Regions from separate parts of the Escherichia sp. HH091_1A genome, predicted to be linked through region 1. Evidence: predicted binding sites of a transcription regulator. Region 1 holds the regulator's gene; each other region holds the start of a gene.
What was found. The regulator PurR, encoded in region 1, represses purine synthesis genes. The targets are predictions, from matches to a motif close to CANGCAAACGTTTGCNTG.

Region 1 (10,607 bases):
TGCTGGTGGCACCATGAATAATCTCGGTGGTGAAGACTCTAACACTATTGTTGAGAATGGAGCCATTTATCGTCTGGGGACGGATGGCCTTCAGCTCTATAGTTCCGGTAAGACGCAAAACCTGTCCGTTAATGTGGGTGGTCGGGCTGAAGTGCATGCTGGTGCGCTGGAAAACGCGGTAATACAAGGTGGGACAGTGATCTTGTTGTCACCCACCAGCGCGGACGAAAATTTTGTCGTAGAGGAAGATCGCGCACCGGTTGAACTGACCGGGAGTGTTGCATTACTGGACGGCGCTTCAATGATTATTGGCTATGGCGCAGATCTGCAACAATCATCGATTACTGTACAGCAGGGCGGTGTGTTGATTTTCGATGGCAGCACGGTAAAAGGTGACAGTGTCACTTTCAATATTGGTAACATCAATCTGAATGGTGGAAAACTGTGGCTGATCACTGATGCGGCAACGCATGTGCAACTGAAAGTGAAACACCTGCGCGGAGAGGGAGCGATTTGCCTGCAAACCAGTGCGAAAGAAATTTCACCTGACTTCATCAATGTGAAAGGGGAAGTTAACGGTGATATACACGTTGAGATAACCGATGCCAGTCGGCAAACTCTGTGTAACGCACTGAAACTACAGCCAGACGAAGACGGGATTGGCGCAACGCTCCAGCCTGCGTAAAAACACAGGCGCAACCCGTGAAGGTTGCGCCTTGTCTTTATTAGCGGGACGCTCGTTGCAGAATGATGGCTGACGGCAGACGTTGCAGGAAACGCATTCGCAGCATCATCATAATAGCTGCCGATGTCAGGCCGATAATAAACCCTATCCAGAAGCCTGCTGGCCCCATAGGCTCAACAACCAGATCGGTCAGTGCCAGAATATAGCCGCTTGGCAAGCCCAGCACCCAGTAAGCCGTAAAGGTGATATAGAAAATGGAACGCGTATCTTTATATCCACGCAAAATCCCACTGCCAATGACCTGGATTGAGTCAGAAATCTGATATACCGCCGCCAGCAACATCAAATGCGCAGCCAGCGTTACAACCTCGGGATTGTCGTTGTACAACAGGGCGATTTGCTCCCGCAGTGAAACCGTGAATATGGCCGTCAGGGTTGCCATACAGACACCCACCATAAGCCCGGTCCGCGCAGCGGTTTGCGCATCCAGCGTTGAGCCCTGACCCAGACGATAACCTACGCGGATGGTTACCGCTGCCGCCAGCGACATGGGAAGTACGAACATCAGTGAACTAAAGTTCAGGGCAATCTGATGTCCTGCGACATCAACAATACCGAGCGGAGACACTAACAGAGCCACGACGGCAAACAGCGTTACTTCAAAGAACAGTGCCAGTGCAATCGGCAAACCGAGTTGAATCAGTCGTTTCATAACCGCAGGATCGGGCTTCGCGGTGCCTTTTTCGTTACGAATATCGCGCATCGAGCGGGCGCGTTTAATGTAAGAAACCATGGCAAGGAACATGACCCAATACACCGCCGCAGTAGCCACGCCACAACCAACGCCACCGAGCTCAGGCATACCGAAATGACCATAAATAAAGATATAGTTCACCGGAATGTTCACCAGCAGGCCGATAAAGCCCATCACCATACCCGGCTTGGTTTTTGCCAGACCTTCACACTGGTTACGGGCAACCTGGAAGAACAGATAGCCCGGTGCGCCCCACAGCAATGCGCGCAAATAACCCACGGCTTTGTCCGCCAGAGCCGGGTCGATATTTTCCATAGTTCGGATAATGTAACCCGCATTCCACAGCACCAGCATAATAAGAACGGAAACAAAACCTGCCAGCCAGAACCCTTGTCGCACCTGATGCGCAATGCGCTCACGTCGACCGGAACCATTTAATTGCGCGATAACCGGCGTTAATGCCAGCAGCAGCCCGTGACCAAAGAGGATCGCCGGAAGCCAGATAGAAGTACCGATAGCGACCGCCGCCATGTCGGTGGCACTATAGCCGCCCGCCATCACGGTATCGACAAAACCCATCGCAGTTTGGGCGATTTGCGCGAGAATCACCGGGATTGCTAATGCTAATAACAGACGCGCTTCACTGATATACTTCTGCACGTGAACACCTTTTATTTGTAATTATATGAGAGACTAAAAAGCCGCCTGAATGGGCAGCAAAAAGAAGAAGCAGGGGAAATTCAGTCTATTGTAGCGAGGATTTATTAATTCTCCAGTGAAAAAATAGCCATTCTTACCCCTTCACTGGTAAGGGCGTTTTCCACCTGCTATTGTGCTGAACAGAATGTCTTAACTGATTTCAGGAGTTGTGAGTATGTTTACGGGGATTGTACAGGGCACCGCAAAACTGGTGTCGATTGACGAGAAACCAAATTTTCGCACACATGTGGTTGAGTTACCTGACTACATGCTGGACGGGCTGGAAACCGGTGCGTCCGTGGCGCATAACGGTTGCTGCCTGACCGTAACGGAAATTAACGGCAACCATGTCAGTTTTGACCTGATGAAAGAAACGTTACGCATTACTAATCTTGGCGATTTAAATGTGGGGGATTGGGTAAACGTTGAGCGTGCGGCGAAATTCAGCGATGAAATTGGCGGACACTTAATGTCAGGTCATATTATGACCACCGCTGAAGTGGCGAAAATATTAACCTCGGAAAATAATCGTCAGATCTGGTTTAAAGTCCAGGATAGTCAGTTGATGAAATATATCCTGTACAAAGGATTTATTGGCATCGACGGTATTAGCCTGACCGTCGGCGAAGTCACGCCAACGCGTTTTTGCGTCCATTTAATTCCGGAAACACTGGAACGCACTACCCTTGGGAAGAAAAAACTCGGCGCACGCGTCAACATTGAAATCGATCCACAAACTCAGGCAGTGGTAGATACGGTAGAACGTGTGCTGGCGGCACGAGAAAATGCCATGAATCAACCAGGTACAGAAGCCTGATCTGAAATCGCCCCCGGAGCGGGGGCGATAGAATAGCCTCTAGCGAGCGACTCGAAGGCCGTTTTCGACTCCGCGAGAGAACACCACCTGCCAGAGCTGAATATCACGGGCGCGGAAAGCACCTGCACAGGCATTCAGATAATAGGTAAACATCCGTTTAAAGCGTTCACTGTAGTTATCCGCAATTTCTGGCCATGCAGCGAGGAAACGTTCATACCACGCCATCAACGTAGTATCGTAATCAGCACCGAAGTTATGCCAGTCTTCCATCACAAAGTGGGGTTCGCTGGACTGAGCAATCTGGCGTACAGAGGGCAGGCAACCGTTCGGGAAAATATATTTATTAATCCAGGGATCAACATTCAGATCGGTTTTTTTCGAACCGATAGTATGGAGCAGGAATATACCTTCCGGTTTCAAATTACGATCCACCACCGCAAAATAGGTATCGTAATTTTTCGGTCCGACGTGCTCGAACATCCCCACAGAAACAATACGATCAAACTGGTCGTTCAGGTCACGATAATCTTGCAGCAAAATGGTGACATCCAGGCCTTCACAGCGTTCCTGAGCCATTTTTTGCTGTTCAGCAGAAATGGTGACGCCCACCACGCTTACGTCATAGTTAGACGCCATGTAATGCGCCAGTCCGCCCCAACCACAGCCAATATCCAGTACGCGCATCCCTGGTTTTAACTGCAATTTTTCACAAATCATTTTGAGCTTCGCCTGCTGGGCAGATTCCAGATTATCGGCATCTTTCCAGTAAGCGCAGGAATATTGCATGAACGGATCAAGCATGCGACTGAATAAGTCATTACCCAAATCGTAATGCTCTTTGCCGACTATCCAGGCACGTTTTTTACTCTGCAGATTGAAGAGACGAGCGCTGGCAATACGCAGCGTGTCTTTGAAATGATGGGGGAGTTGGTTCTCGAGACCTGCGCGTAAGACTTTGCTAAAAAACATATCCAGTCGGTCACATTCCCACCAGCCATCCATATAACTTTCGCCTAACCCCAACGATCCTTCCTGCAGAACGCGTTTAAAAAAATCGGGATTTTTCACACGAATATCCGCCGGGGCAGAACCGTTAATGGCTATACCGGCACGGCTAAGTAATTCGTTGGCGATACGGTACCAGTTGTCATCCGGTACGCTGACTTCTTCTATACACGATGAACTCATAGTTTCTCCATCACTGGTCGGTGATCAGAACCTTAAAACAGCGTAGACGCTTTTTGGGCTTTGTGAGAAATCTCGCAGAAAAAACTGCGAGTCTATAATCCGACGTAGAACAGAGGGAAAGGAGGAACCCTTGCCGAAATGACCATCCATAGTGAGTAGGGAACGTTCCTGTCCCCATAAAAACATAATATTTATCGTAGTCTTAACAACTCGAAATTAGTATAGGCCGCTAATTTCAATCATACAACAAAATTTTGTTAGCAGCCTAAGTATAAGCATATCGATATAGATCAGTGTGATTCGCTATGCGCCACTTCGGCATTGCCATGGCTCTGGCAATCCACTTCTTCACTGCGTTGCATCATGTAACCGAGAGCGACCAGCACTACTGTTGATAACATCACGCTGGTGGTGGTGAGCAATGGCGTACTGATACTGATAAGCCAGGACACTACCAGACTTGCGAGGAAGCACAGACCCAGTTGTAGAGTGTTCTGCAACGCTGCGGCGCGACCAGTTGCATGTGGGAAAGGACGCAGTGCCTGGGCGACAACAATCGGGTAGATCGCGCCGTTGGCAATCGCCATCACACAGAATGGGATCAGGATTTCGGCCAGCGACACATGGCTAATGAAGCCCGCAGCCCAGGTCGCAATGACGCTGACAGCAAACAGCACCAGCAACCACGGTAATAACTGCTTGCCTTGCCATTTTTGTAGTGCGGCGCGACAGCCATAGCCACCAATCAGAAACGCGATAGTTTGCGGGACATAGCTTAAACCAATCACTGCCGGGCTGTAACCCATTTCGCTAAGGATGAACGGTGAACCGGTCAGCCATGCAAAAAAACTGGCTGAACAGGCCGCGTATACCAGCACGTTGCCGCGATAGGTTTTAGAACGTAGCAGATCGGTAAAGGTCAGACCATCCTGACTATTGTTACGGGCCTTCGTCGTGGGTTTGAGCCAGAAAATAGGCAGAATCAGCACCACGGTAATGGCAAACAGGGTGGCGAATATCGCCTGCCAGGAAAAATGGACCAGCAGCCAGCTTCCTAACAGAGGAGCCAGTGCCGGAGATAGACCCACCAGCGGCATGATGGTCGCAAAAATACGGTTAACTTTCTGTGAAGGATAATAATCCGTCACTAACGCTTGCCAGATAACCGCCGCGGCGCAGACACCTACAGCCTGTACAAAACGCAATACCAGCAGCGTGGCGGCGTTTTCAACCCACAGCATCCCCAGACTACCTAACGCAAAAATTGTCAGGCCGATGAATAACACCGGTTTACGACCATAACGGTCGGAGAGCGGCCCCCACAGAAGCTGGGCTGCGGCAAATCCGGCAAGGAACAGACTAAGGCTGGCACTGACAGCAGACGCAGGCGTTTGCAGGTCGGCCTGTATGGCGGCGAAAGCAGGCAGATACATATCGGTTGCCAGAAAACCGAGTACGCTCAAACCTGCCAGCCAGACTAAAAATCTTTTCCCAGGTTGCATGTATATTCTCTAAATCTCTCAATTAAACACCGCCGCAAAGTGTAGGGAGTGAAATTAGTGTTGTGAAACGGTAATATTTGATGACTGGTTTCAAAAATTTTGCAGGCAGACTATGTGGTCAGAATATTCACTCGAAGTTGTTGATGCGGTAGCGCGTAATGGTAGTTTTAGCGCTGCAGCCCAGGAGTTGCATCGCGTTCCTTCTGCGGTCAGCTATACCGTGCGTCAGCTGGAAGAGTGGCTGGCGGTGCCTCTGTTTGAACGACGTCACCGTGATGTGGAACTGACCGCTGCCGGGGCGTGGTTTCTCAAAGAAGGGCGCTCTGTTGTCAAAAAAATGCAGATCACTCGGCAGCAATGTCAGCAGATAGCGAACGGCTGGCGCGGTCAGTTAGCTATCGCAGTGGATAATATTGTCAGGCCAGAACGTACACGGCAGATGATCGTTGATTTTTATCGCCATTTTGATGATGTCGAACTTCTTGTCTTTCAGGAAGTGTTCAACGGTGTCTGGGATGCGCTTTCCGACGGGCGCGTGGAACTGGCGATTGGCGCAACACGCGCGATTCCGGTAGGCGGTCGTTATGCCTTCCGGGATATGGGGATGCTAAGCTGGAGTTGCGTTGTTGCCAGCCACCACCCGCTGGCGTTGATGGATGGCCCGTTCAGCGATGATACGTTGCGCAACTGGCCGTCATTGGTGCGCGAAGACACCTCACGAACGCTACCTAAACGTATTACCTGGTTGCTGGATAACCAAAAAAGACTTGTCGTGCCTGACTGGGAATCATCGGCAACCTGTATCTCGGCAGGATTATGCATAGGGATGGTGCCAACACATTTCGCCAAACCGTGGCTTAATGAGGGGAAGTGGGTAGCATTAGAACTGGAAAACCCCTTTCCGGATTCGGCATGTTGTCTGACATGGCAGCAAAATGATATGTCGCCTGCGTTAACCTGGTTGCTTGAGTATCTCGGCGATAGTGAGACGCTGAATAAGGAGTGGCTGCGGGAGCCGGAAGAGACTCCCGCAACGGGTGATTAACGACGATAGTCTCGGAACGGGCCGTCAGCCACGGAGCGGCGTTCAATCAAGCGCGGATGCACTTCAATGGACTGCGGTTCTTCACGTTTGTTGACGATACGATCCAACAGCATGTTGAACGCTGTTTCACCCAGCGAATCTTTTGGCTGATGGATCGTGGTCAGCGCCGGCGTAAAATAGCGGGCGTTGCGCACGTTATCATAACCGATCAGCGAAACATCCTGCGGGACGCGCAGACCCATTTCATCAGCAGCACAAAGTGCGCCCATTGCCATGATATCGCCACCACAGAAGACGGCAGTAGGGCGATGCGGCTGCGACAGTATTTGCTGCATGGCGCGATAACCGGATTCAGGTTCAAAGTCACCCTGTACAATCCAGCTTTCCGGCACTTTGATCATCGCTTCTTCCATTGCCTTCATAAAACCGGCAAGGCGGCCTGCGCCAGTGTTACGTTCCAGCGGGCCGGGGATAACGCCGATTTCGCGGTGACCGCGTTCAATCAGATAACGCCCGGCCATGTAGCCGCCTTCGAACGCGTTATCAATGACCGCATCGGTGAAGTCAGCTTTTGCTTCACCCCAGTCCATTACCACCATTGGGATATGGCGATACTCTTCCAGCATCGTCAGCAACGGCTCTGGGTACTCAGAACACATCACCAGCAGACCATCGACGCGTTTTTGCGCCATCATCGACAGATAAGCCCGCTGTTTCTCAAGATTGTTCCACGCATTACCCAGAATCAGGGTGTAACCTTTCTGGAAGCAATTTTTTTCAACCGCTTCAATGATCTCGGCAAAATAGGCCGCTTCGCTGCTGGTCGCCAGCAAACCGATAGACTTGGTGTGGTTAACCTTCAGGCTACGCGCCACCGCGCTAGGGGAGTAGTGTAATTCTTTAATCGCTGCCCACACGGCGTTGCGCGTTTCTTCAGCGACGAAACGTGTTTTGTTGATTACGTGTGACACAGTTGTAGTGGAAACGTTTGCTCGTTTCGCTACATCTTTTATTGTTGCCATTCCATTTCACTCCAGACCCTAACTTCAGCTCCTGCAAAATCGCAAGGTAAACGTTTGCCTTTACACACCTTACGCACAACAAAAGTGTTGCGGTACGCCGGAAAAACGACACGGAGCGTCAGGAAGGGGTCAATGGCCAGTACGCAAATAGTGTAAGCGTGGAATTTTGGCCGATCTTGACGAAAAGGGGAAGTGGTAAAAACACTTATCATTATAAATGACGGGAGATTTTTTCATCACAGTGTGTAAAAATGCGTAATATCACTTTTTGTGTGGTAATAAAAAAGGAGAAAACTTGATGAGCACCGACCTTAAATTTTCACTGGTAACAACGATTATCGTCCTCGGTTTGATCGTGGCCGTGGGTTTGACTGCCGCGCTGCACTGATTTCCTCTCGAGGGAGCGCGTTCTCCCTCGCATCTCCTTCCTGTTTGTTAGCAAAATGGCAAAAGTGTTTTCTCTTTTTGTTATTTTCATTTTTTTGTGATTGCTGTCATGCTTTCGCCACTTTAATGAATATCGCGTAATGACGCGAAGAGGTGGAGATAAGGCATGAAAATTAACTATCCGTTGCTGGCGCTGGCGATTGGCGCGTTTGGTATCGGGACAACGGAGTTCTCGCCAATGGGCTTGTTGCCCGTCATTGCGCGCGGTGTGGATGTCTCGATTCCTGCTGCCGGAATGTTAATCAGTGCCTATGCAGTTGGCGTAATGGTGGGCGCGCCGCTGATGACGCTTCTACTTTCTCATCGTGCCCGCCGCAGTGCGTTGATTTTCCTGATGGCGATTTTCACGCTCGGCAACGTACTTTCCGCCATCGCGCCGGATTATATGACCCTGATGCTTTCACGCATTTTGACCAGCCTGAATCACGGAGCATTTTTTGGTTTGGGTTCAGTCGTGGCCGCAAGCGTGGTGCCAAAACATAAACAGGCCAGCGCAGTTGCCACTATGTTTATGGGGTTAACCCTGGCAAATATCGGTGGCGTGCCGGCGGCGACCTGGTTGGGTGAAACCATCGGCTGGCGGATGTCATTTCTGGCAACGGCGGGGCTGGGCGTGATTTCAATGGTAAGTCTGTTCTTCTCATTACCTAAAGGTGGCGCAGGGGCGCGACCTGAAGTGAAAAAAGAGCTGGCGGTATTAATGCGTCCGCAGGTGCTGTCTGCATTGCTGACGACGGTGCTGGGAGCTGGCGCCATGTTTACCCTCTACACCTATATCTCTCCGGTACTGCAAAGTATTACCCACGCAACACCGGTGTTCGTCACGGCAATGCTGGTGCTGATTGGTGTCGGGTTCTCTATTGGGAACTATCTCGGCGGCAAACTGGCAGATCGTTCAGTTAACGGCACGTTGAAAGGCTTTTTGTTGCTGCTGATGGTGATTATGCTGGCAATCCCGTTCCTGGCCCGCAATGAGTTTGGCGCAGCTATTAGCATGGTGGTGTGGGGAGCAGCAACCTTTGCGGTCGTACCGCCGTTACAGATGCGCGTGATGCGTGTCGCCAGTGAAGCGCCTGGTCTGTCTTCATCAGTCAATATTGGTGCCTTTAATCTTGGAAATGCGCTGGGAGCAGCTGCTGGTGGTGCGGTAATTTCCGCTGGGCTGGGATACAGTTTTGTGCCGGTGATGGGGGCGATTGTCGCGGGACTGGCATTATTGCTGGTGTTTATGTCAGCCAGAAAACAACCTGAGGCAGTTTGCGTTGCCAACAGCTAATTAAACAAAAACGCAGAAGGATAACCTTCTGCGTTACAGTTGCTGGCAACGTGCGATTTATCTTGCCGGATGCGGTGTTAACGCTTCATCCGAGTTGGCATGGTAAGCGAAGCGCATCAGGCAATGTTGCATTTGCCATCAGTTATTATGCAGCGAGATTTTTTGCTACGAATTCCCAGTTCACCAGCGCCCAGAAGTGCTCCAGATAGCCAGGACGTGCATTGCGATAGTCGATGTAATAAGCGTGTTCCCAGACATCAACGGTCAGCAGTGGAGTCGCATCGGTGGTCAGCGGAGTACCCGCGTTAGAGGTTGAAACGATAGCCAGTTTGCCATCGCTGTTTTTCACCAGCCAGGTCCAGCCAGAACCAAAGTTTTTGATTGCTGCATCAGTAAACTGTGCTTTGAAATCGGCAAAGCTGCCAAAAGATGCGGCGATAGCTTCAGCGACTTTTCCAGTCGGTTCGCCACCCGCGTTCGGTGCCAGGCAGTTCCAGTAGAAAGTATGGTTCCAGACCTGAGCTGCGTTGTTGAATACGCCACCTTCAGAGCTGCGAATAATCTCTTCCAGTGATTTACCTTCAAACGCGGTACCTTTAATCAGGTTGTTCAGGTTAGTGACATAAGTCTGATGATGCTTGCCGTAGTGATACTCGATGGTTTCCGCAGAAATGTGCGGTGCCAGAGCATCTTTAGCATATGGTAGTGCAGGTAATTCGAATGACATTGCTACTCTCCTTTATTATTAATTTGCATACGTACAATAGCCTTATTGTGCGTATGGATAGGGTAGCAAATTAAAAGGTGAGACAAAAGATGAACTTACCCTGTTGCCGTAACAACAGGGTAAAGTTTTAGCGAAGTGTTTTTGGGGTCATTACCCGGCGAGCGCCAACATAGTGGCGCTGCCAGTAGTCTTCACTGAGAGAAGTGATTTGAATTTCCTGACCCGTACGCGGTGACTGAATAAATTTGCCGTTGCCGACATACACGCCGACATGATCGGCTGTACCGCGTCCCTGAGTACGGAAGAAGACCAGGTCGCCGTTTTTCAGTTCACTACGTTCGATAGGTGCTGCATCACGCAGGTGATACATTTCATTCGCCGTACGCGGAATACGAATTTTTACCAAATCTTTATAAGCGTAATAAACCAGACCGCTGCAATCAAA
Region 2 (10,607 bases), 1.6 Mb from region 1:
AAAGGCGGCAAAGGGCCGAGCATTTGTGACGTTCTGACCGGTGGCGCACACGGCGTGCCGCGCGAAATCACCAAAGAAGTCTTGCCAGAAAAATACTATCCAAACCATGAAGCCGTTGATTTTTATGGTCACTACAAGGAAGACATCAAGCTATTTGCCGAAATGGGCTTCAAATGTTTTCGCACTTCCATCGCCTGGACGCGCATTTTCCCAAAAGGTGATGAAACTCAGCCAAACGAAGAAGGGCTGAAGTTCTACGATGATATGTTCGATGAACTGCTGAAATACAACATCGAACCGGTGATCACCCTCTCCCACTTTGAAATGCCGCTGCATCTGGTGCAGCAATACGGTAGCTGGACTAACCGTAAAGTGGTTGATTTCTTTGTACGTTTCGCGGAAGTGGTATTTGAACGCTATAAGCATAAAGTCAAATACTGGATGACCTTCAACGAAATTAACAACCAGCGTAACTGGCGTGCACCGCTGTTCGGTTACTGCTGCTCTGGCGTGGTGTATACCGAGCATGAAAACCCGGAAGAGACGATGTATCAGGTGCTGCATCACCAGTTTGTCGCCAGCGCCCTGGCGGTGAAAGCCGCGCGTCGCATTAACCCGGAGATGAAAGTCGGCTGTATGCTGGCGATGGTGCCGCTCTATCCTTACTCCTGTAACCCGGACGATGTGATGTTCGCTCAGGAGTCGATGCGCGAACGCTACGTCTTTACCGATGTGCAGCTACGCGGCTATTACCCGTCCTATGTGTTGAACGAGTGGGAGCGTCGCGGATTTAACATCAAAATGGAAGACGGCGATCTCGATGTACTGCGTGAAGGCACCTGCGATTATCTTGGTTTCAGCTATTACATGACCAACGCAGTGAAGGCCGAAGGCGGCACCGGCGATGCGATCTCTGGTTTTGAAGGCAGCGTACCGAACCCTTATGTTAAGGCTTCGGACTGGGGATGGCAGATTGATCCGGTGGGTCTGCGTTACGCACTTTGCGAACTGTATGAGCGTTACCAGAAGCCGCTGTTTATTGTCGAAAACGGTTTTGGCGCTTACGACAAAGTGGAAGAAAATGGCAGCATCAACGACGACTACCGCATTGATTACCTGCGAGCTCATATTGAAGAGATGAAAAAGGCGGTGACTTACGATGGCGTGGATCTGATGGGCTACACGCCGTGGGGTTGCATCGACTGCGTGTCGTTCACCACCGGGCAGTACAGCAAACGCTACGGCTTTATCTATGTGAATAAACATGACGACGGTACTGGCGATATGTCGCGTTCACGTAAGAAGAGCTTTAACTGGTACAAAGAGGTGATTGCCAGCAACGGCGAGAAGCTTTAAGTCGATGAAGTACCGGATGCAATACTTGTTGCGTTGCATCCGGTCAGACAACTGTCCTGTTTTATTTTCCACCCGCCAAATCGATAAAACTTCCCGTGACATAAGAGGCTTTATCACTTAACAGCCAGACGATGGCCTGCGCGACCTCTTCCGCCTGTCCGCCACGCTGCATGGGGATATTCGACTTAACGCGATCAACGCGTCCAGGTTCGCCACCGCTGGCGTGCATTTCGGTATAAATAAACCCTGGCCGCACGCCGTTAACGCGGATCCCCTGCACGGCGACTTCCAGCGACAGCCCTGTGGTTAACGTATCAATCGCCCCTTTCGATGCCGCATAGTCAACGTATTCTCCCGGCGATCCCAGCCGTGAGGCCACTGAAGAGACGTTGACGATAGCACCGCCATTACCGCCATTTTTAAGCGCCATGCGTTTTACCGCCTCGCGGCAACAGAGAAAATATCCCGTCACATTGGTGGAAAGTACCCGGTTGATTCGCTCTGCGGTAAGGTTTTCTACGGTGCACTGGGTAAACAAGATCCCGGCGTTATTGACCAGCGCGGCTAGCGGTTCATCGTGCTGATCGATTGCTGTAAACATTGCGATGACCTGATTTTCGTCGCTGATATCCGCCTGAAGCACGAATGCCTTGCCACCGGCTTGCGTGATTAACTTCACCACTTCCTGCGCCGCGTGGAGGTTTTGCTGATAATTAACCGCCACCGTATACCCTTCTTGCGCCAACAGTAATGCAGTTGCCCGCCCGATGCCGCGACTGCCACCGGTCACAAGTGCTATAGTCATTTGTTTTCCTAAAAAAATAAAGGCGCCGAAGCGCCTTTCAAATTATTGATGACAAAGTGCTTTTATTATGCCGGATGCGGCGTGAACGCCTTATCCAGCCTACAAGATCGTGCAAATTCAATACATTGCACAGACTATGTAGGCCTGATAAACGAGGTGCATCAGGCAATGTTGAGTTTGACATCAGTGTCAAAGGCGCCGAAGCGCCTTTAGAAGATAGTCGAATCAGTAAATTACTGGTATTCGCTAATCGGTACGCAGGAGCAGAACAGGTTACGGTCGCCGTAAACATCATCCAGACGTTTCACTGTTGGCCAGTATTTGTCTGCCACGCCTGCCGGGAATACTGCAACTTCACGGCTGTACGGATGCGCCCACTCGGCGACCAGTTCGCTCTGAATGTGCGGCGCGTTCACCAGCGGGTTATCTTCCAGCGGCCAGACACCGGCTTTCACCTGGTCAATTTCTGCGCGGATAGACAGCATCGCATCGATAAAGCGATCCAGTTCCACTTTGCTTTCAGATTCAGTCGGTTCTACCATCAGCGTCCCCGCCACCGGGAACGACATAGTCGGCGCGTGGAAACCATAGTCGATCAGACGCTTGGCAATATCCAGCTCGCTGATGCCGGTTTCTTCTTTCAGCGGGCGAATATCGAGAATACATTCGTGCGCCACGCGACCGTCGCGACCGGTATACAGCACCGGGAAGGCATCCTGCAGGCGGCTGGCAATATAGTTGGCGTTGAGGATTGCCACCTGGCTTGCTTTTTTCAGCCCTTCTGCGCCCATCATGCGAATGTACATCCAGCTAATTGGCAGAATAGAAGCGCTACCAAACGGTGCCGCAGAAACCGCGCCCTGACGGGTTAACATGCCTTCGATTTGCACCACGCTATGACCCGGAACAAACGGTGCCAAATGCGCTTTCACGCCGATCGGCCCCATACCCGGACCACCACCGCCGTGCGGAATGCAGAAAGTTTTATGCAGGTTAAGGTGCGAAACGTCAGCGCCAATAAAGCCCGGCGAAGTGATGCCAACCTGGGCGTTCATGTTCGCGCCATCAAGGTAAACCTGACCGCCGAACTGATGCACGATTTCACACACTTCACGGATCGTTTCTTCGTACACGCCGTGGGTGGAAGGATAGGTCACCATAATGCAGGAGAGATTATCGCCCGCCTGCTCCGCTTTCGCGCGCAGGTCAGTCAGATCGATGTTGCCGTTTTTATCACACGCCACAACCACCACCTGCATTCCTGCCATATGCGCGGAAGCCGGGTTAGTGCCATGCGCAGAAGCCGGGATCAGGCAGATGTCGCGATGCCCTTCGTTGCGGCTTTCATGATAATGACGAATCGCCAGCAGCCCCGCGTATTCGCCCTGAGCGCCAGAGTTCGGCTGCATACAGACGGCGTCATAACCGGTCAGTTTCACCAGCCAGTCAGCCAGTTGGGCGATCATCTGCTGATAACCTTCGGCCTGTTCCGGCGGGCAGAACGGGTGCAGTTCGGCAAATTCCGGCCAGGTGATTGGGATCATCTCGGCGGCGGCGTTCAGTTTCATGGTGCAGGAACCCAGCGGGATCATCGCCTGATTCAGCGCCAGATCTTTACGCTCCAGCGAGTGCATATAGCGCATCATTTCGGTTTCGCTGTGGTAGCGATTAAACACCGGATGGGTGAGAATTTCGTCATCGCGCAGCATTGCAGGCTGAATAGAACGGCTGTCGTGAGCCACGTCTTTGTCCAGCGTGTCGATGTCCAGTCCGTGATTATCGCCCAGCAGTACGCTGAAAAGCTGCATCACGTTTTCGCGCGTGGTGGTTTCATCAAGGGTGATCCCAACCGCGTTCAGGATATCGCTACGCAGGTTGATTTCAGCCGCTTCGGCACGCGCCAGCACGCCCGCTTTGTCGGCCACTTCCACACACAAAGTATCGAAATAGTGCGCATGGCGCAGCTTCAGACCTTTTTGTTGCAGGCCCGCCGCCAGGATATCGGTCAGACGGTGGATGCGATTAGCGATACGTTTCAGGCCAACCGGGCCGTGATAAACGGCATACAGGCTGGCGATGTTTGCCAGCAGTACCTGGGAAGTACAAATGTTGGAGTTCGCTTTCTCACGGCGAATATGTTGCTCGCGAGTCTGCATCGCCATGCGCAGCGCGGTATTGCCCGCAGCATCTTTCGATACACCAATAATACGGCCCGGCATTGAGCGTTTGTATTCATCTTTCGCCGCAAAGAATGCCGCATGTGGGCCACCGTAGCCCATCGGCACGCCGAAGCGTTGCGCCGAACCAAAGACAATATCCGCGCCCTGTTTACCCGGCGCGGTTAACAGCACCAGCGCCATAATATCGGCGGCGACGCTGACCACAATTTTGCGTGATTTCAGTTCGCTGATAAGCGCAGTGTAGTCGTGAATTTCACCGGTAGTGCCGACCTGCTGTAACAGCACGCCGAAGACGTCCTGGTGATCGAGAACTTTTTGCGCATCGTCGACAATCACTTCAAAACCAAAGGTTTCTGCGCGTGTACGTACTACATCTAAGGTTTGCGGATGCACGTCAGAAGCAACGAATAAGCGGTTGGCATTTTTCAGTTTACTGACGCGTTTTGCCATCGCCATTGCTTCGGCAGCAGCAGTGGCTTCGTCAAGAAGAGAAGCCGAAGCCATATCCAGCCCGGTCAAATCCAGCGTTACCTGCTGGAAGTTGAGCAGTGCTTCAAGGCGGCCCTGGGAGACTTCAGGTTGATACGGAGTATACGCGGTATACCAGCCCGGATTTTCCAGCATGTTACGCAGGATAACCGGCGGTAGCTGCACGGCGGTGTAACCCATGCCGATGTAAGACGTGAAGCGTTTATTGCGACTGGCAATAGCCTTGAGTTCCGCCAGCGCGGCGTATTCGGTCGCCGGTGCGCCAACCTGCGGTGGTATCGCAAGCTGAATATCTTTCGGCACAATCTGGCCGGTCAGCGCGTTTAACGATTGTGCGCCAACGGCATTCAGCATTTCTTGCTGTTGCGCGGCGTCCGGTCCGATATGGCGTTCAATAAAAGCGCCGCTGTTTTCAAGCTGGCTTAACGTCTGTGTCATGAGCGATGGTTCCTGAAACGTGCAGTGAATTGTGAACCTCTCTCCTTGCGAAGAGAGTGAGGGTGAGGCGTAAATGTTCCTCACCCTAATCCTCTTCCGCAGAAGAGGAATAAAGCCGTTACTCGTCTTCTAACAATGCTTCGTATGCGGTCGCATCCAGCAGTGATTCCAGTTCGCTTTCATCACTGGCTTTGATTTTGAAGATCCAGCCGCCTGCATACGGTTCGCTGTTCACCAGTTCCGGAGAATCGCTCAGTGCGTCGTTTACCGCCACGATTTCACCGCTTACTGGCGCATAAATGTCTGACGCCGCTTTTACCGATTCGGCAACCGCGCAGTCATCGCCCGCGCTTACCGTTGCGCCCACTTCCGGCAGGTCAACAAACACCATATCGCCTAACAGCTCCTGAGCGTGCTCAGTGATGCCAACAATGTAAGTGCCGTCGGCTTCTTTACGCAGCCATTCGTGTTCTTTGCTGTATTTCAGTTCTGCTGGTACGTTGCTCATCAATTAATCTCCAAAAAGTAAATCACGCGACGGCTTTGCCGTTACGCACAAAAACAGGTTTCGTCACTTTTACTGGCATTTCACGGTTGCGAATTTGCACAATCGCCGTTTCGCCAATACCTTCCGGCACGCGTGCCAGCGCAATGCTGTAACCCAACGTCGGGGAGAAAGTACCGCTGGTGATAATGCCTTCATGCTGATTGCCCTGCGCATCGGTAAAACGTACCGGCAGTTCATTACGCAGCACGCCTTTTTCGGTCATCACCAGACCAACCAGTTTTTCTGTGCCATGTTCACGCTGCGCTTCCAGAGCTTCACGACCGATAAAGTCACGATCAGTCGGTTCCCAGGCGATGGTCCAGCCCATGTTGGCTGCTAAAGGAGAAATGGTTTCGTCCATCTCCTGACCATAAAGATTCATACCCGCTTCCAGACGCAGCGTGTCACGCGCGCCCAGACCGCAGGGCTTAACGCCCGCTTCCACCAGCGCTCGCCAGAAATCCGCCGCTTTTTCATTGGGCAGCGCAATTTCGTAGCCCGCTTCACCGGTATAACCGGTGGTGGCAATAAACAGATCGCCCGCCTGCACGCCAAAGAAGGGTTTCATCCCTTCCACCGCCTGACGCTGAGCATCATTAAACAGTGTGGCAGCTTTTGCCTGCGCATTCGGCCCTTGTACGGCAATCATGGAGAGGTCATCACGAACGGTAATTTCGATACCGAAGGGTTCAGCGTGTTGGGTAATCCAGGAGAGGTCTTTTTCGCGGGTGGCGGAGTTAACAACGAGGCGGAAGAAATCTTCAGTAAAGTAGTAGACGATGAGGTCATCTATCACACCGCCAGAGGCATTCAACATCCCCGAGTAGAGGGCTTTGCCGCTTTTGGTGAGCTTCGCCACATCGTTCGCCAGCAGATAACGCATAAACTCCCGGGTGCGACTGCCGCGAAGATCGACGATGGTCATATGTGACACATCAAACATTCCGGCATCGGTACGTACCGCATGATGTTCGTCGATTTGCGAACCGTAATGCAGCGGCATCATCCAGCCGTGGAAATCCACCATGCGGGCGCCGCAAAGCGTGTGTTGTTCGTACAAAGGAGTCTGTTGTGCCATCTTGTCCTCATTGAATAAGCGGGGCTGACAACTTTTTCATGGTGAAATTATCACCACGAAACCCAGCATCGGAGCCACTCCCGGTCCCCAACGCAATCGTTCTCTTTTCCCTGAACTTACCACCGAAACAGACTGTTAACCATAAGGTAAAATTGATCATCACATTAGCTTATGGTTAAAAAACGCCAAAATCGCAACAGAATAAAAAACCAAAAAATATTCCAGTTTCTATACAAAGATGATGTGATGAGAAACTTAGTTTGAATAAGGCAATATTAAGAACTGAAAAAATGTCAAAAAACACTAAATCAAAAATTCGTGACATTAGAAAATATAATGCGAAAACGGAGGTGAAATTAGTTTATTTCAAATGAGGAAAATCTCCCGGCGAAAAAACCGGGAGATGAAAGTGTGATGGGTATCAAATAAACAACAGAGGAGAAATTTTTAACGCAGCCATTCAGGCAAATCGTTTAATCCCATTGCCTGGCGGATAAGTTGTGGTTTAACGCCAGGAAGCGTGTCGGCCAGTTTCAGACCAATATCACGCAGCAGTTTTTTCGCCGGATTAGCCCCGGAAAACAGATCGCGGAATCCCTGCATACCTGCCAGCATCAGCGCCGCACTGTGCTTGCGGCTACGCTCATAGCGACGCAGGTAAATGTACTGCCCGATGTCTTTACCCTGACGATGCAACCGTTTCAGTTCAGCAATCAGCTCTGCAGCATCCATAAAGCCGAGATTCACCCCCTGCCCCGCCAACGGGTGAATGGTATGCGCGGCGTCGCCCACCAGCGCCAGACGGTGCGCGGCAAACTGGCGCGCATAACGCCCAGTCAGCGGGAACACCAGGCGTTCACTCTCAACCTTGCATAAGCCCAGGCGATTATCAAAAGCGATATTTAACTCGCGGTTAAATTCGTCTTCGCCTGCCTGCTGCATCCGCTGTGCTTCCTCTGGGGACAGTGACCAGACAATTGAGCAAAGATGCGGATCGCTAAGCGGCAAAAAGGCCAGAATGCCTTCGCCATGGAAAACCTGTCGCGCCACCGCATCATGCGGTTCTTCCGTGCGAATGGTCGCCACCAGCGCGTGATGCTGATAATCCCAGAAAGTCAGCGGAATATCGGCTTTGTTGCGCAACCAGGAATTAGCGCCGTCTGCGCCAATCACCAGACGCGCCGTTAACATGCTGCCGTCTTTCAGCGTCAGGAAGGTTTCGTTCTCTCCCCAGGCGACCTGCTGTAATTCTGCAGGGGCTAACAGGCTGATATCTGAGGACTGCTGTGCTTTGTTCCACAGCGCGTAGTGAATGACTGAATTTTCAACGATATGCCCAAGATGGCTATAGCCCATGCTTTGATCGTCAAACGAAATGTGACCAAAACTGTCTTTGTCCCACACATCCATGCCGTGATAGCAACTGGCTCTGCGGGAGAGAATCTCCTGCCAGACGCCAAGACGGGTGAGTAATTTTTCGCTGGCGGCATTGATAGCCGAAACGCGCAGTTGTGGTGGTGCATCCGCCGCCAGGGGTTCCGGTACGCGCTGCTCCAGTACGGCAACGCGTAAGCCGCTGCCCTGCAAGCCGCAGGCAACCGCCAGCCCCACCATGCCGCCGCCAACAATGGCTACATCAACACTTTGCATTGTTTATTCCTTAAAGCCGCCTTTAACGCGCCACCCAACCGAGGGTGCGCTGCGCCAGCACATCGCGTGCCGGAGTGAATAATTCCATTGCCATCAGCCCGATGTTGCGCCCGACAACCAGCGGCGTCCAACGGTTGGCAAAAAGATGTACAAGGCTGTCAGTGACGCCGATGGTTGCTTCTCGATCGCTCTGTCGACGCTGCTGATAACGGCACAAGACGCCGTAATCACCTATGTCTTCTCCGCGCTCTTGCGCCTGAGTCAGGGTTTCCGCAAGGCTCATCACATCCCGCATACCGAGGTTGAACCCTTGCCCGGCAATCGGGTGCAGAGTTTGCGCCGCATTGCCCACCAGCACGGTACGATGGGTAACAGGTCTGGCGGCGCGGGTTAACGCCAGCGGGTAAGCACTGCGTTTACCAGCGTGGGTAATTTTCCCAAGTCGCCAACCAAAGGCCGACTGGAGTTCACGGCAAAACGTCTCGTCGCTCCACGACAGCACCTCTTCGCGCCGTTCCAGTGGATGACACCAGACCAGCGAACAGCGTCCGTCAGACATCGGCAACATCGCCAACGGGCCATATTGTGTGAAACGCTCAAACGCCCGGCCTTCGTGCGCAACGGAAGTCGCAACGTTCGCAATCACGGCCAGTTGTTCGTAAGGCTCCTGCTGCCAGTCAACACCGCACGCGGTGGCTAACGCGGAATGGGTGCCATCAGCGGCTACCAGCACGCAGCCCGTCAGCGTCTCGCCACTCTCCAGCGTCACTTCAACGTGACTCTGAGTACGGGCAACGTTAGCCACGCGATCCGGACAATGCAGCGTTACGCCAGGCGCTTTGCGCAATAGCGCAAACAGCCGTTGCCCGACATTATGCAATTCGACAACCTGCCCCAACGCCGCCAGTTGGTAATCTTCTGCGGCGAGGGTGACGAATCCGGCATGACCACGATCGCTGACATGAACGGTAGTGATGTTGGTTGCGCAATCTGCCAGAGATTGCCAGACGCCGATGCGCGCCAGTTGCTGACAGGTGCCCGCCGCCAGCGCAATAGCCCGTCCATCAAAGCCCGGATGAGCATGAGACTCTGGCGCGGTCGCTTCAATCAAATGTACCGGCAGCGCCCCGTGACTTAACCGGGAAATAGCCAGCGCCAGCGTCGCGCCCGCCATGCCGCCACCGACGATGATTACGCTCATTGCTTTCTCGCAGCAGCCATCAACGCTTCAATTTCTTCCGGCTTTTTCACTACGCTGGCGGTGAGGTTTTCATTGCCGGTTTCGGTAATCACAATGTCGTCTTCGATACGAATGCCGATACCGCGATATTGTTCTGGTACATCCGCATCCGGCGCAATGTACAGCCCCGGCTCTACGGTCAGTACCATGCCCGGTTCCAGAATGCGCGAGCGATCCTGACCATAAATGCCAACATCATGGACATCCAGACCTAACCAGTGGCTAAGGCCATGCATAAAGAAAGGACGATGGGCGTTTTGGGCGATCAGTTCTTCAACATCACCTTTCAGGATGCCGATTTTTACCAGGCCGCTAACCATGATGCGCACCACTTCACCGGTGACTTCCTGAATGGACGTTCCCGGACGATACAGGCGCAGGCTGGTTTCAAGAGACTCCAGCACAATGTCGTAGATTTCACGCTGGGCCTGGGTGAATTTGCCGTTGACCGGGAAGGTGCGGGTAATATCGCCCGCGTAACCTTTGTATTCACAACCCGCGTCAATCAACACCAGGTCACCGTCGCGCAGTTCACTCTCGTTTTCGGTGTAGTGCAGAATGCAGCCGTTTTCACCGCTGCCGACAATGGTGTTATAGGACGGATAGCGCGCACCGTGGCGGTTAAATTCGTGGTGAATTTCGCCTTCCAGATGGTACTCGAACATTCCCGGACGGCATTTTTCCATCGCCCGGGTATGCGCCAGGGCGGTGATTTCCCCCGCGCGGCGAAGTACGGCAATCTCTTCTGGTGATTTGAACAGGCGCATTTCATGAACAATGGGACGCCAGTCGATCATTGTTGCCGGTGCGGTGAGATTTTGTCG
Region 3 (10,607 bases), 2.6 Mb from region 1:
CTGTCGATGACGTATTTATGTCACCATCAGGTCATACAACCTGATTAAAACTACTGCTTAACAACCAGTTTCAGATCAACCGGATACTTAGCCTGAACTTTCTCGCCTTTCAGCACTTTATCGGCGGTTTCGACGCCTTTCGCGCCAATCTGATCGGGTAGCTGAGCGATAGTCGCTGCTAGTTTGCCATCATTCACCGCTTTTTCGCCATCCGGTGTACCGTCAAATCCGACGACCATCACATCCGATTTACCAGCAGTTTGCAGTGCGCGCAGCGCGCCCAGCGCCATTTCATCATTCTGCGCGAACACAGCCTGAACATCCGGATGAGCGGTCAACAGGTTCTGCATTACGTTCAAACCTTTGGTGCGGTCAAAGTCCGCTGGCTGGCTGGCAAGAACATTAAACTTGTGAGCAGCAACGGCCTGCTGGAAACCTTCGCCACGCTCACGAGCTGCGGAGGTACCGGCAATGCCTTGCAGCTCGATAACTTTGGCACCTTCACCCGCTTTCTTCGCGATATAATCACCCGCGATTTTGCCGCCCAGTACGTTATCAGAAGCAATATGGCTCACTACTTCACCTTTCGTGGCCTGGCGGTCAAGAGTGATAACCGGGATGTTCGCTTGGTTAGCCATCTTCACAGCATTACCCACTGCGTCGGAGTCGGTCGGGTTAATTAGCAGAATTTTGGTGCCGCGAACGGTTAAGTCCTGCACGTTCGCCAGCTCTTTCGCCGGGTTATTCTGGGAGTCCAGCACCACCAGGTTATAGCCGAGTTTATCCGCCTCTTTCTGCGCGCCATCTTTCAGCGATACAAAGAACGGGTTGTTAAGCGTGGAAACCACCAGCGCGATGGTGTCTTTTGCCATCGCATTCGCACTGACGGTGGCGCTTAGCGCAACAGCGGAAACCAGGGTAGCCAGTTTTTTCATGTTCATATTCAAGATGTCCTGTAGTCGTTATTACTGTTTTTTGTTGTCTACCAGCACCGCCAGCAAAATCACCACCGCTTTGACGATCATCTGGTAATAGGAGGAAACACCTAACAAATTCAATCCATTATTAAGGAAGCCAAGAATTAATGCGCCGATCAACGTCCCAACAATGCGACCTTTTCCGCCCGCCAGACTCGTACCGCCCAGAACCACCGCAGCAATGGCATCCAGCTCATAGCCAGTCCCCGCCGTGGGTTGTGCGGAGGAGAGACGCGCCACTTCAATGATCCCGGCCAGCGATGCCAGCAGACCACAAAGAGAATAGACGATGATTTTGATTTTATTGACGTTGATACCAGAAAGACGTGTAGCCGCTTCGTTGCCGCCCAGCGCGTAGATGTAACGCCCCAAACGTGTGTGATGCAGCATGTACCAGGCCGCGAGGAACACAATTCCCATGATCCAGACTGGCGTTGGTACGCCCAACGGGCGACCAATACCAAACCAGCCGAACAGATCGGCGTTCTCAGTAAAGCCGGTATTCACTGGGCTACCGTTGGTATAAACCATGGTCACGCCGCGCAGTAAAAGCATCATAACCAGCGTAGCGATAAACGCCTGGACGCGACCTTTCGCTACAATCACCCCGGTTACCGCACCAATAGCGGCACCTAACGCGAGAGCGGCAGCGACAGCCACCAGCGCATTGACTTCAATGCCGACGATAGATGCAGCCACTGCGCCAGTCAGCGCCAACAGAGAACCTACCGACAAGTCGATGCCCGACGTCAGGATCACCAGCGTCATCCCGACCGCCATAATGGCGTTCACTGAGGTTTGCTGGAGAATATTGAATAAGTTATTGATGGTGAAAAAGTTCGGGCTTAACGTCGAGACAATCGCGATCAGCACCAGCAGAGCGATAAGCGATTTCTGCTCCATCAGCCACGCTTTCGTGAAATAACGGCGACCAGAGACAGTCTGGGTTGTCATTTTTTTACTCCTGATTCACGCGATTAAGCTTGCCCACAGCGGCAGCCATTAACACTTCCTGGGTGGCCTGCTCACGAGTAAATTCCCCGCTGAGATGCCCTTCATGCATGACGATGATGCGATCGCTCATGCCTAATACTTCTGGCATCTCCGATGACACCAGAATGATGCTCAAGCCATCGGCTTTGAACTGGTTAATCAGTTGATAGATCTCTTTTTTCGCGCCGACATCTACGCCACGGGTAGGTTCATCAAGAATCAACACTTTGGGGCGTGTCATCAGTCCACGGGCAATCGCCACTTTTTGCTGATTGCCACCGGAGAGCAAACCAATTGCCTGTTCCATCGACGGCGTTTTCACATTAAACAGACGAATAAAATCACTCACTGCCTGCTGTTCATCGGCATGCTTCAAACTGCCGCCAGCGCGGCTGAAGTAGCGCAGCGCGGTCAGCGACATATTCTCTTTTACTGACATACCCAGCACTAAACCGTCACGTTTACGGTCTTCGGAGATATACACAATGCCGTTTGCCAGGCCATCCTGCGGTGAACGGGTAACGACTTCATGCCCATCCAGGGTGACGTAACCGCTGGTGCGCGGCAGTGCGCCGTAGAGCACTTTCATCAGTTCGGTACGACCTGCGCCCATCAAACCAGAGACGCCAAGAATTTCGCCTTTGCGTAAAGTTAAAGAGACATCGTTAACGCCAGGTCCGCAGAGATTATCGACTTTCAGGCGGATATCTCCCGGCGCTTTGTCCAGGTGTGGATATTGATCTTCCAGCTTGCGGCCCACCATCATCTCAATCAGCGAATCTTCGGTCAGTGATGCCACTTCGCGCTCAGCAATAAATTGCCCGTCACGAAAAACAGTAACGTCATCGCAAATTTCGAAGATTTCTTTCATGCGGTGGGAGATATAGACAATACCGCGGCCTTGCGATTTCAGCTCGCGGATGACGCGGAACAGGGATTCGGTTTCGGTATCGGTCAGCGCATCGGTCGGTTCATCCATAATGATGACTTTCGACTCAAAGCTCAGCACTTTGGCAATTTCAACCATTTGCTGGTCACCGATGGAAAGATCGCCCACCAGCTTGTCACTTTTAAAACGCAGGTTAAGTTTAGCCAGCAATTTATCCGCTTCGGCATACATGGTTTCCCAGTCAATTTTGCCAAAGCGATTAACAAACTCACGACCGAGGAAAATGTTTTCGGCAATGGTTAACTGCGGGATCAGGTTCAGTTCCTGATGGATGATTCCAATGCCGGCTTCCTGGGATGATTTCGGTCCGGTAAACGTCGTTTCTTTCCCCAGCCATAAAAGCGTACCGGCATCGCGAGTATAGATACCAGTAAGCACTTTCATCATGGTGGATTTACCCGCGCCGTTTTCGCCCACCAGCGCCATCACGCGGCCAGGATAGACATTTAACGCTGCGCCCGAGAGGGCTTTTACGCCCGGGAAGGCTTTATCGATGCCTTTAAGCTGAAGTAATGCTTCCATGACGGCCTCAGAACGTCACGCCAGCATAGAGAATGATATTCGCATACGGAGAACATTCTCCGCTGCGAATTACCGCCTGACTTTCTGCGGTTTGTTGTTTGAATTGTTCATGCGTGGTGTAACGAATTTCAATGGTATTTCCCTGGTGTTTTTGCAGCTGCTCAAGGTGAGTGAGCAACGTTTCGTGGAGTTGCGGATTATGTTGTTTGATCTCTTCCGCGATAATGGCAGCCTCGACCTGCATTTCATTTGTGACGACGCCCAGCACCTGCATAAAAGAAGGTACCCCCTGGGTTAATGCCATATCGATACGCGTTGTACTTTTGGGGATGGGTAAACCAGCATCACACACCACCAGCGTATCGGTATGTCCCAGACGGGAGATCACCGAAGAAATATCAGAATTAAGAACGGTGCCTTTTTTCATTTTTTTCTCCATCAGCGAAACGTTTCGCTGACCCGCAGTTTAATCCTGACTGAGTTGGGAAAACCATCGTGACGTTACGGAAATGTGATCAACATCGAAACGTTTTACATGGTGATTAACCATGAAAACAAAAACGCCCCCTTATGGAGAAAGGAGGCGTCTGGCGTTAAATTTCGACCTGAGTACCCAGTTCGATAACCCTGTTTGGCGGGATTTCAAATTGATCCGGTGCGCGCAGCGCATTACGTTGCAACAGCAAATACAGCTTGCCGCGCAAACGCAAATACCACGGACGTTTGCCGAGGATCAACGACTCATGCGACATAAAGAAGGAGGTTTCCATCATCCGGCAACTTAATCCTTCCAGACCGCAGCGGTGGAATACTTCTTCCACGTTTGGCGTTTCTCGCCAACCATAACTTGCCACCACGCGCCAGAAAGTGGGCGACAGTTGTTCAATCTGTACCCGACGGACGTTATGGACATAAGGCGCGTCTTCGGTGCGCAGAGTTAACAGAATCACCCGCTCATGCAATACCTTGTTATGTTTAAGGTTATGCATCAGCGCAAAGGGAATGACGTTGATTGCACGTGACATATACACCGCGGTCCCAGGCACGCGAACGGGCGGTGACTTCTCCAGCGAAGCAATCATCGCTTCCAGAGAGTTACCATGTTCATGCATCCGCCGCAGCAAGCGGAAACGTTCGCTCTTCCAGGTGGTCATCACGATAAACATCACCGTACCGAGGCTCAATGGCAACCAGCCGCCTGATAGCAGTTTATCGAGGTTAGCGGTGAACAATGGAATATCAACACAAAGGAAAGCAATCAGGATCAGCGCAACAAAATACTTATTCCAGTGCCAGTTCTGACGTGCCACGGTAGTTGAGAGAATAGACGTCAGTACCATGGTTCCGGTTACCGCAATCCCGTACGCCGCCGCCAGGTTGCTGGAGTGCTCAAAGCTGACAATCACAATCACGACCGCGACATAGAGCATCCAGTTCACAAACGGAATATAGATTTGCCCTGACTCCATTTCGGAGGTGTGAATAATGCGCATCGGCGACAAATATCCCAGACGTACCGCCTGACGCGTCAATGAGAAGACGCCAGAAATAACCGCCTGCGAGGCAATTACCGTCGCCAGTGCGGCGATGATCAGCAGCGGGATCAGCGCCCAGTCCGGTGCCAACAGGAAGAACGGGTTCTTAATTGCTTCCGGGTTCTTTAACAACAGCGCTCCCTGACCGAAGTAATTAAGAGTTAAGGAGGGCAATACGACGGTGAACCACGCCAGACGAATCGGGAACTTACCAAAGTGCCCCATATCAGCATACAGCGCCTCTACCCCCGTAATCGACAGCACCACTGCCCCTAACGCAATAAACGAAACCGTTTTATATTCAAGGAAGAAATGCACCGCCCACATCGGATTCAGCGCATGCAGCACTTCTGGGTTAGCAATAATGCTACGTAACCCCAGTACTGCCAGAATCAAAAACCAGGTCAGCATGATCGGCGCAAACAGCTTACCGACCATAGCCGTGCCATGTTTTTGAATCATAAATAGTAAAGTGAGAACGATGATTGAGAGGGGAACTATCCAGGTATCCAGCTGCGGGGCGACGATTTCCAGACCTTCAATGGCAGACATCACCGAAATAGCGGGTGTTATGACGACTTCACCATAGAAAAAGCTGCCGCCGATTAGCCCCATAATCACCAGCATTGATGTGGTTCGCGCTGACGTATTACGCCCGGCAAGCGACATCAACGTCAGGATCCCCCCTCACCGGCGTTATCTGCCCGCATCACGAAGGTGAGATATTTAATGGAAACCACAAAGATTAGCAGCCAGAAGATCAGCGATAAAAAGCCAAACACGGCATCGCGTTCAACGCCAAAACCAAACTGGCCGGACAAACATTCACGAAGTGTATATAACGGGCTGGTACCAATATCGCCGTAGACAACTCCAATCGCCGCGAGGGTAATCGCGGGCAACGATTGCTTATTATCAGTGCTCATAGACTAGTCTTTCGTTGAAATATGAAATGTGTGCTTAGTCCCTTGGCCCACAAAAAAGCGCACAGTATGCACGATTAACGACAAAATCGTACTCCTAAATGCGGCCACATTAACCTGGCTCAAAGAAAAATAGACCTCTTTTGAGACTATTTTAGCCACCAGCAAGAAACGTCTATACTCGCAATTTACGCAGAACTTTTGACGAAAGGACGCCACTTCATTATGGCTCACCCTCATTTATTAGCGGAAAGAATTTCCCGCCTGAGCAGTTCGTTGGAAAAGGGGCTTTATGAACGTAGCCACGCCATCCGCTTGTGTTTATTAGCGGCATTAAGTGGTGAAAGTGTGTTCCTCCTTGGCCCGCCAGGCATTGCCAAAAGTTTGATCGCTCGGCGCTTAAAATTCGCCTTTCAGAATGCCCGCGCGTTTGAATATCTGATGACCCGCTTCTCCACGCCGGAAGAAGTTTTTGGTCCCCTTTCTATTCAGGCGCTAAAAGATGAAGGGCGCTATGAACGTTTAACCAGCGGTTACCTGCCGGAAGCAGAAATCGTCTTTCTGGATGAGATCTGGAAAGCGGGCCCGGCAATTCTTAATACCTTGCTCACCGCCATTAACGAGCGCCAGTTCCGTAACGGTGCACACGTAGAAAAAATCCCGATGCGTCTGCTGGTGGCGGCCTCCAACGAGCTGCCGGAAGCAGACAGCAGTCTGGAAGCGTTATATGACCGCATGCTGATTCGTCTGTGGTTAGATAAAGTGCAGGATAAAGCGAATTTCCGCTCCATGCTGACCAGTCAACAGGATGAAAATGACAATCCGGTTCCTGCCTCCTTGCAGGTCACTGATGAAGAATATGAACGCTGGCAGAAAGAGATTGGTGAAATTACGCTGCCCGATCATGTATTTGAGCTGATTTTTATGCTGCGCCAGCAAATGGATAAATTACCGGATGCGCCTTATGTCTCGGATCGTCGCTGGAAAAAAGCGATCCGCTTATTGCAGGCCAGCGCCTTTTTTAGCGGTCGCAGTGCTGTTGCCCCGGTAGATCTCATTTTGCTGAAAGATTGCCTGTGGTATGACGCGCAAAGCCTGAATTTGATACAACAACAAATTGATGTATTGATGACCGGTCATGCCTGGCAACAGCAAGGGATGTTGACCCGCCTGGGCGCGATTGTGCAACGTCACCTGCAACTACAGCAGCAACAAAGCGATAAAACAGCCTTAACGGTAATTCGTCTGGGCGGCATTTTCAGCCGTCGTCAGCAGTATCAACTCCCTGTTAACGTTACTGCTTCCACTCTGACTCTGCTGCTGCAAAAACCGTTAAAACTGCATGATATGGAAGTGGTTCATATCTCCTTTGAGCGTAGCGCGCTGGAACAGTGGCTGAGCAGAGGTGGTGAAATTCGCGGCAAACTGAACGGTATCGGCTTTGCCCAGAAACTGAATCTGGAAGTTGATAGCGCCCAACATCTTGTCGTACGCGATGTAAGTTTACAAGGCAGTACGCTGGCACTTCCCGGTTCATCGGCTGAAGGTCTGCCAGGTGAAATAAAACAACAACTGGAAGAGCTTGAAAGCGACTGGCGCAAGCAACACGCTTTATTCAGCGAACAGCAAAAATGTCTGTTTATCCCTGGCGACTGGTTAGGTCGCATTGAAGCCAGCCTACAGGATGTCGGCACCCAGATTCGCCAGGCACAACAATGCTAACGCTGGATACGCTTAATGTGATGCTGGCCGTCAGCGAAGAGGGATTGATCGAAGAGATGATCATCGCGCTGCTGGCCTCACCGCAGCTGGCAGTCTTCTTTGAAAAATTCCCACGACTGAAGGCGGCAATCACTGATGATGTTCCCCGCTGGCGTGAGGCGCTGCGCAGTCGGCTGAAAGATGCCCGAGTCCCGCCGGAACTCACCGAAGAGGTGATGTGCTATCAGGAAAGCCAGCTCCTCTCCACGCCGCAGTTTATTGTGCAGCTACCACAGATCCTGGACTTACTGCATCGTCTGAATTCCCCATGGGCAGAACAAGCCCGACAGTTGGTTGATGCTAACAGCACGATCACTTCAGCGTTACACACACTTTTTCTCCAGCGTTGGCGTTTAAGTCTGATCGTGCAAGCAACGACGTTAAATCAACAGCTATTAGAAGAAGAACGCGAACAACTGTTGAGTGAAGTTCAGGAACGCATGACGCTGAGCGGGCAACTTGAACCGATTCTCGCAGATAATAATACCGCAGCTGGTCGTCTGTGGGATATGAGCGCCGGTCAGCTTAAACGTGGCGACTATCAGTTGATTGTGAAATACGGTGAATTTCTTAACGAACAGCCGGAACTGAAACGACTGGCAGACCAACTGGGGCGTTCCCGGGAAGCCAAATCGATACCCCGTAACGATGCGCAGATGGAAACCTTCCGTACCATGGTGCGCGAACCGGCGACCGTTCCTGAGCAGGTTGATGGACTGCAACAAAGCGACGATATTTTACGCCTTCTACCACCGGAATTGGCGACGCTGGGGATAACGGAACTGGAATATGAGTTTTATCGTCGGCTGGTGGAAAAACAATTGCTCACCTATCGCCTTCACGGTGAGTCGTGGCGTGAAAAAGTTATCGAACGCCCGGTAGTTCATAAAGATTACGACGAACAGCCGCGCGGACCGTTTATTGTCTGCGTGGATACTTCCGGCTCAATGGGCGGCTTTAATGAACAGTGTGCGAAAGCGTTCTGTCTGGCATTGATGCGCATAGCCCTCGCTGAAAATCGTCGCTGCTTTATTATGTTATTTTCCACCGAGATCGTCCGTTATGAGCTTTCAGGCCCACAAGGCATCGAACAAGCAATCCGTTTTTTAAGCCAGCAGTTTCGTGGCGGTACCGATCTTGCCAGTTGTTTCCGCGCCATTATGGAACGCTTGCAAAGTCGGGAGTGGTTTGACGCCGATGCGGTGGTGATTTCTGATTTTATCGCCCAGCGGTTGCCTGACGACGTGACGAGCAAAGTGAAAGAGTTGCAGCGGGTACATCAGCATCGCTTTCATGCCGTGGCGATGTCGGCACATGGCAAACCCGGCATCATGCGCATTTTCGATCATATCTGGCGCTTTGATACCGGGATGCGAAGCCGCCTGCTCAGACGCTGGCGGCGATAAACAATTACAGCAGAGAAGGGACGCTCTCGCGAACAGCTGCCGGCCATACACCACACTGAACCTGGCCGATATGTGGCAGTTGCAGCAGCAGCATGGTCAAACGAGACTGCCCGATACCGCCGCCGATGGTCTGCGGCATTTCACCGCGCAGCAGCGCCTGATGCCACTCCAGCTGCAGACGATCTTCATCACCGGTCAGCGCCAGCTGATGTTTCAACGTATCGGCATCCACGCGGATCCCCATGGAAGAAAGCTCAAACGCATCTTCCAGTACCGGGTTCCATACCAGAATATCGCCGTTCAGACCCGCATGGCCCAGCTCTGACGGGGTGCTCCAGTCATCATAATCCGGTGCGCGCACGTCGTGACGATGACCATCACTCAACTTGCCGCCAATCCCGACGAGGAATACCGCGCCAAGATCTTTCGCAATCGCCCGCTCACGTCCTTTGGCATCGAGATCCGGATAACGAGCCAGTAACTCCTGGCTGTGTACGAAGTGGATCTGATCCGGCAGGAACGGTGCCAGGCCAAACTCTTCGCTAACTGCAGCTTCGGTTGCTTTAATTCCCGCCCAGATCGCCTCTACCGTGCTTTTCAGAGTCGAGAATTGACGCTCGCCGTCGCCCATTACGCGCTCCCAGTCCCACTGGTCTACATAGATCGAGTGCAGCGGGGAAAGACGGTCTTCATCGGGGCGAAGGGCTTTCATGTGCGTGTATAGCCCTTCGCCCGCGCTGAAGTCATGTTGCCCTAAGGTCTGACGTTTCCACTTCGCCAGTGAATGAACCACTTCGAACTGGGCATCAGGCAGAGCTTTCACTTTTACCTGCACCGCTTTTTCACAGCCCGACAAGTTATCCTGCGTGCCATCCCCCACACGGCTAAGAATCGGCGCCTGGACTTCGATCAGCCCCAGACGTTCTTCCAGTTGACGAGAAAAGTGAGATTTCACGAAGCTAATTTGACGTTGTTTGGCAATGTAAGCGGTTTTCATTTTTTATACTCCTGCGTCCTGTTGCTTATGATTAAGCAACAAAAACCGACACACATGCAATAATCATTCAATAAAAAGCCTCACACACTTTTGATTCATTAAAAAATAAGGCTAAAATAGAGTGATTCTTCAATCTGCATAAGAAAATCCTATGGAAAATTATCTGATCGACAATCTGGACCGCGGCATCCTGGAAGCATTAATGGGTAATGCGCGTACCGCTTACGCCGAACTGGCGAAACAATTTGGCGTCAGTCCGGGGACGATTCACGTTCGTGTAGAGAAAATGAAGCAGGCGGGGATCATTACCGGGGCACGTATTGATGTCAGCCCGAAGCAGCTCGGTTATGACGTAGGCTGCTTTATCGGCATTATATTAAAGAGCGCCAAAGACTATCCTTCCGCGCTGGCAAAGCTGGAAAGCCTCGATGAAGTCACTGAAGCCTATTACACAACTGGCCACTACAGCATCTTTATCAAAGTGATGTGCCGTTCGATCGATGCTCTCCAGCATGTACTTATCAACAAGATCCAAACAATTGAT

Region 2: the regulator PurR is predicted to act here: its motif matches at 6,983-7,000, upstream of gcvT (glycine cleavage system aminomethyltransferase GcvT).
Region 3: the regulator PurR is predicted to act here: its motif matches at 3,881-3,898, upstream of rbsD (D-ribose pyranase).

Annotation. Positions count from the first base shown of each region.
Region 1 covers NZ_AP025747.1:2,041,742-2,052,348, reverse strand. Annotated here, with positions in the region: gene QUF14_RS10190 (AIDA repeat-containing protein) at 1-685, shown strand, start outside; gene mdtK (multidrug efflux MATE transporter MdtK) at 726-2,099, opposite strand; gene QUF14_RS10180 (riboflavin synthase) at 2,314-2,955, shown strand; gene cfa (cyclopropane fatty acyl phospholipid synthase) at 2,995-4,143, opposite strand; gene punC (purine nucleoside transporter PunC) at 4,434-5,645, opposite strand; gene punR (DNA-binding transcriptional activator PunR) at 5,758-6,690, shown strand; gene purR (HTH-type transcriptional repressor PurR) at 6,687-7,712, opposite strand; gene cydH (cytochrome bd-I accessory subunit CydH) at 8,011-8,100, shown strand; gene QUF14_RS10150 (MFS transporter) at 8,266-9,435, shown strand; gene sodB (superoxide dismutase [Fe]) at 9,581-10,162, opposite strand; gene mepH (peptidoglycan DD-endopeptidase MepH) at 10,290-10,607, opposite strand, start outside.
Region 2 covers NZ_AP025747.1:3,664,755-3,675,361, forward strand. Annotated here, with positions in the region: gene bglA (6-phospho-beta-glucosidase BglA) at 1-1,356, shown strand, start outside; gene QUF14_RS18445 (SDR family oxidoreductase) at 1,418-2,161, opposite strand; gene gcvP (aminomethyl-transferring glycine dehydrogenase) at 2,395-5,268, opposite strand; gene gcvH (glycine cleavage system protein GcvH) at 5,387-5,776, opposite strand; gene gcvT (glycine cleavage system aminomethyltransferase GcvT) at 5,799-6,893, opposite strand; gene QUF14_RS18465 (hypothetical protein) at 7,184-7,267, shown strand; gene ubiI (FAD-dependent 2-octaprenylphenol hydroxylase) at 7,341-8,543, opposite strand; gene ubiH (2-octaprenyl-6-methoxyphenyl hydroxylase) at 8,566-9,744, opposite strand; gene pepP (Xaa-Pro aminopeptidase) at 9,741-10,607, opposite strand, start outside.
Region 3 covers NZ_AP025747.1:4,595,122-4,605,728, reverse strand. Annotated here, with positions in the region: gene rbsB (ribose ABC transporter substrate-binding protein RbsB) at 51-941, opposite strand; gene rbsC (ribose ABC transporter permease) at 966-1,931, opposite strand; gene rbsA (ribose ABC transporter ATP-binding protein RbsA) at 1,936-3,441, opposite strand; gene rbsD (D-ribose pyranase) at 3,449-3,868, opposite strand; partial or broken gene kup (low affinity potassium transporter Kup) at 4,035-5,902, opposite strand; gene ravA (ATPase RavA) at 6,125-7,621, shown strand; gene viaA (ATPase RavA stimulator ViaA) at 7,615-9,066, shown strand; gene asnA (aspartate--ammonia ligase) at 9,071-10,063, opposite strand; gene asnC (transcriptional regulator AsnC) at 10,215-10,607, shown strand, end outside.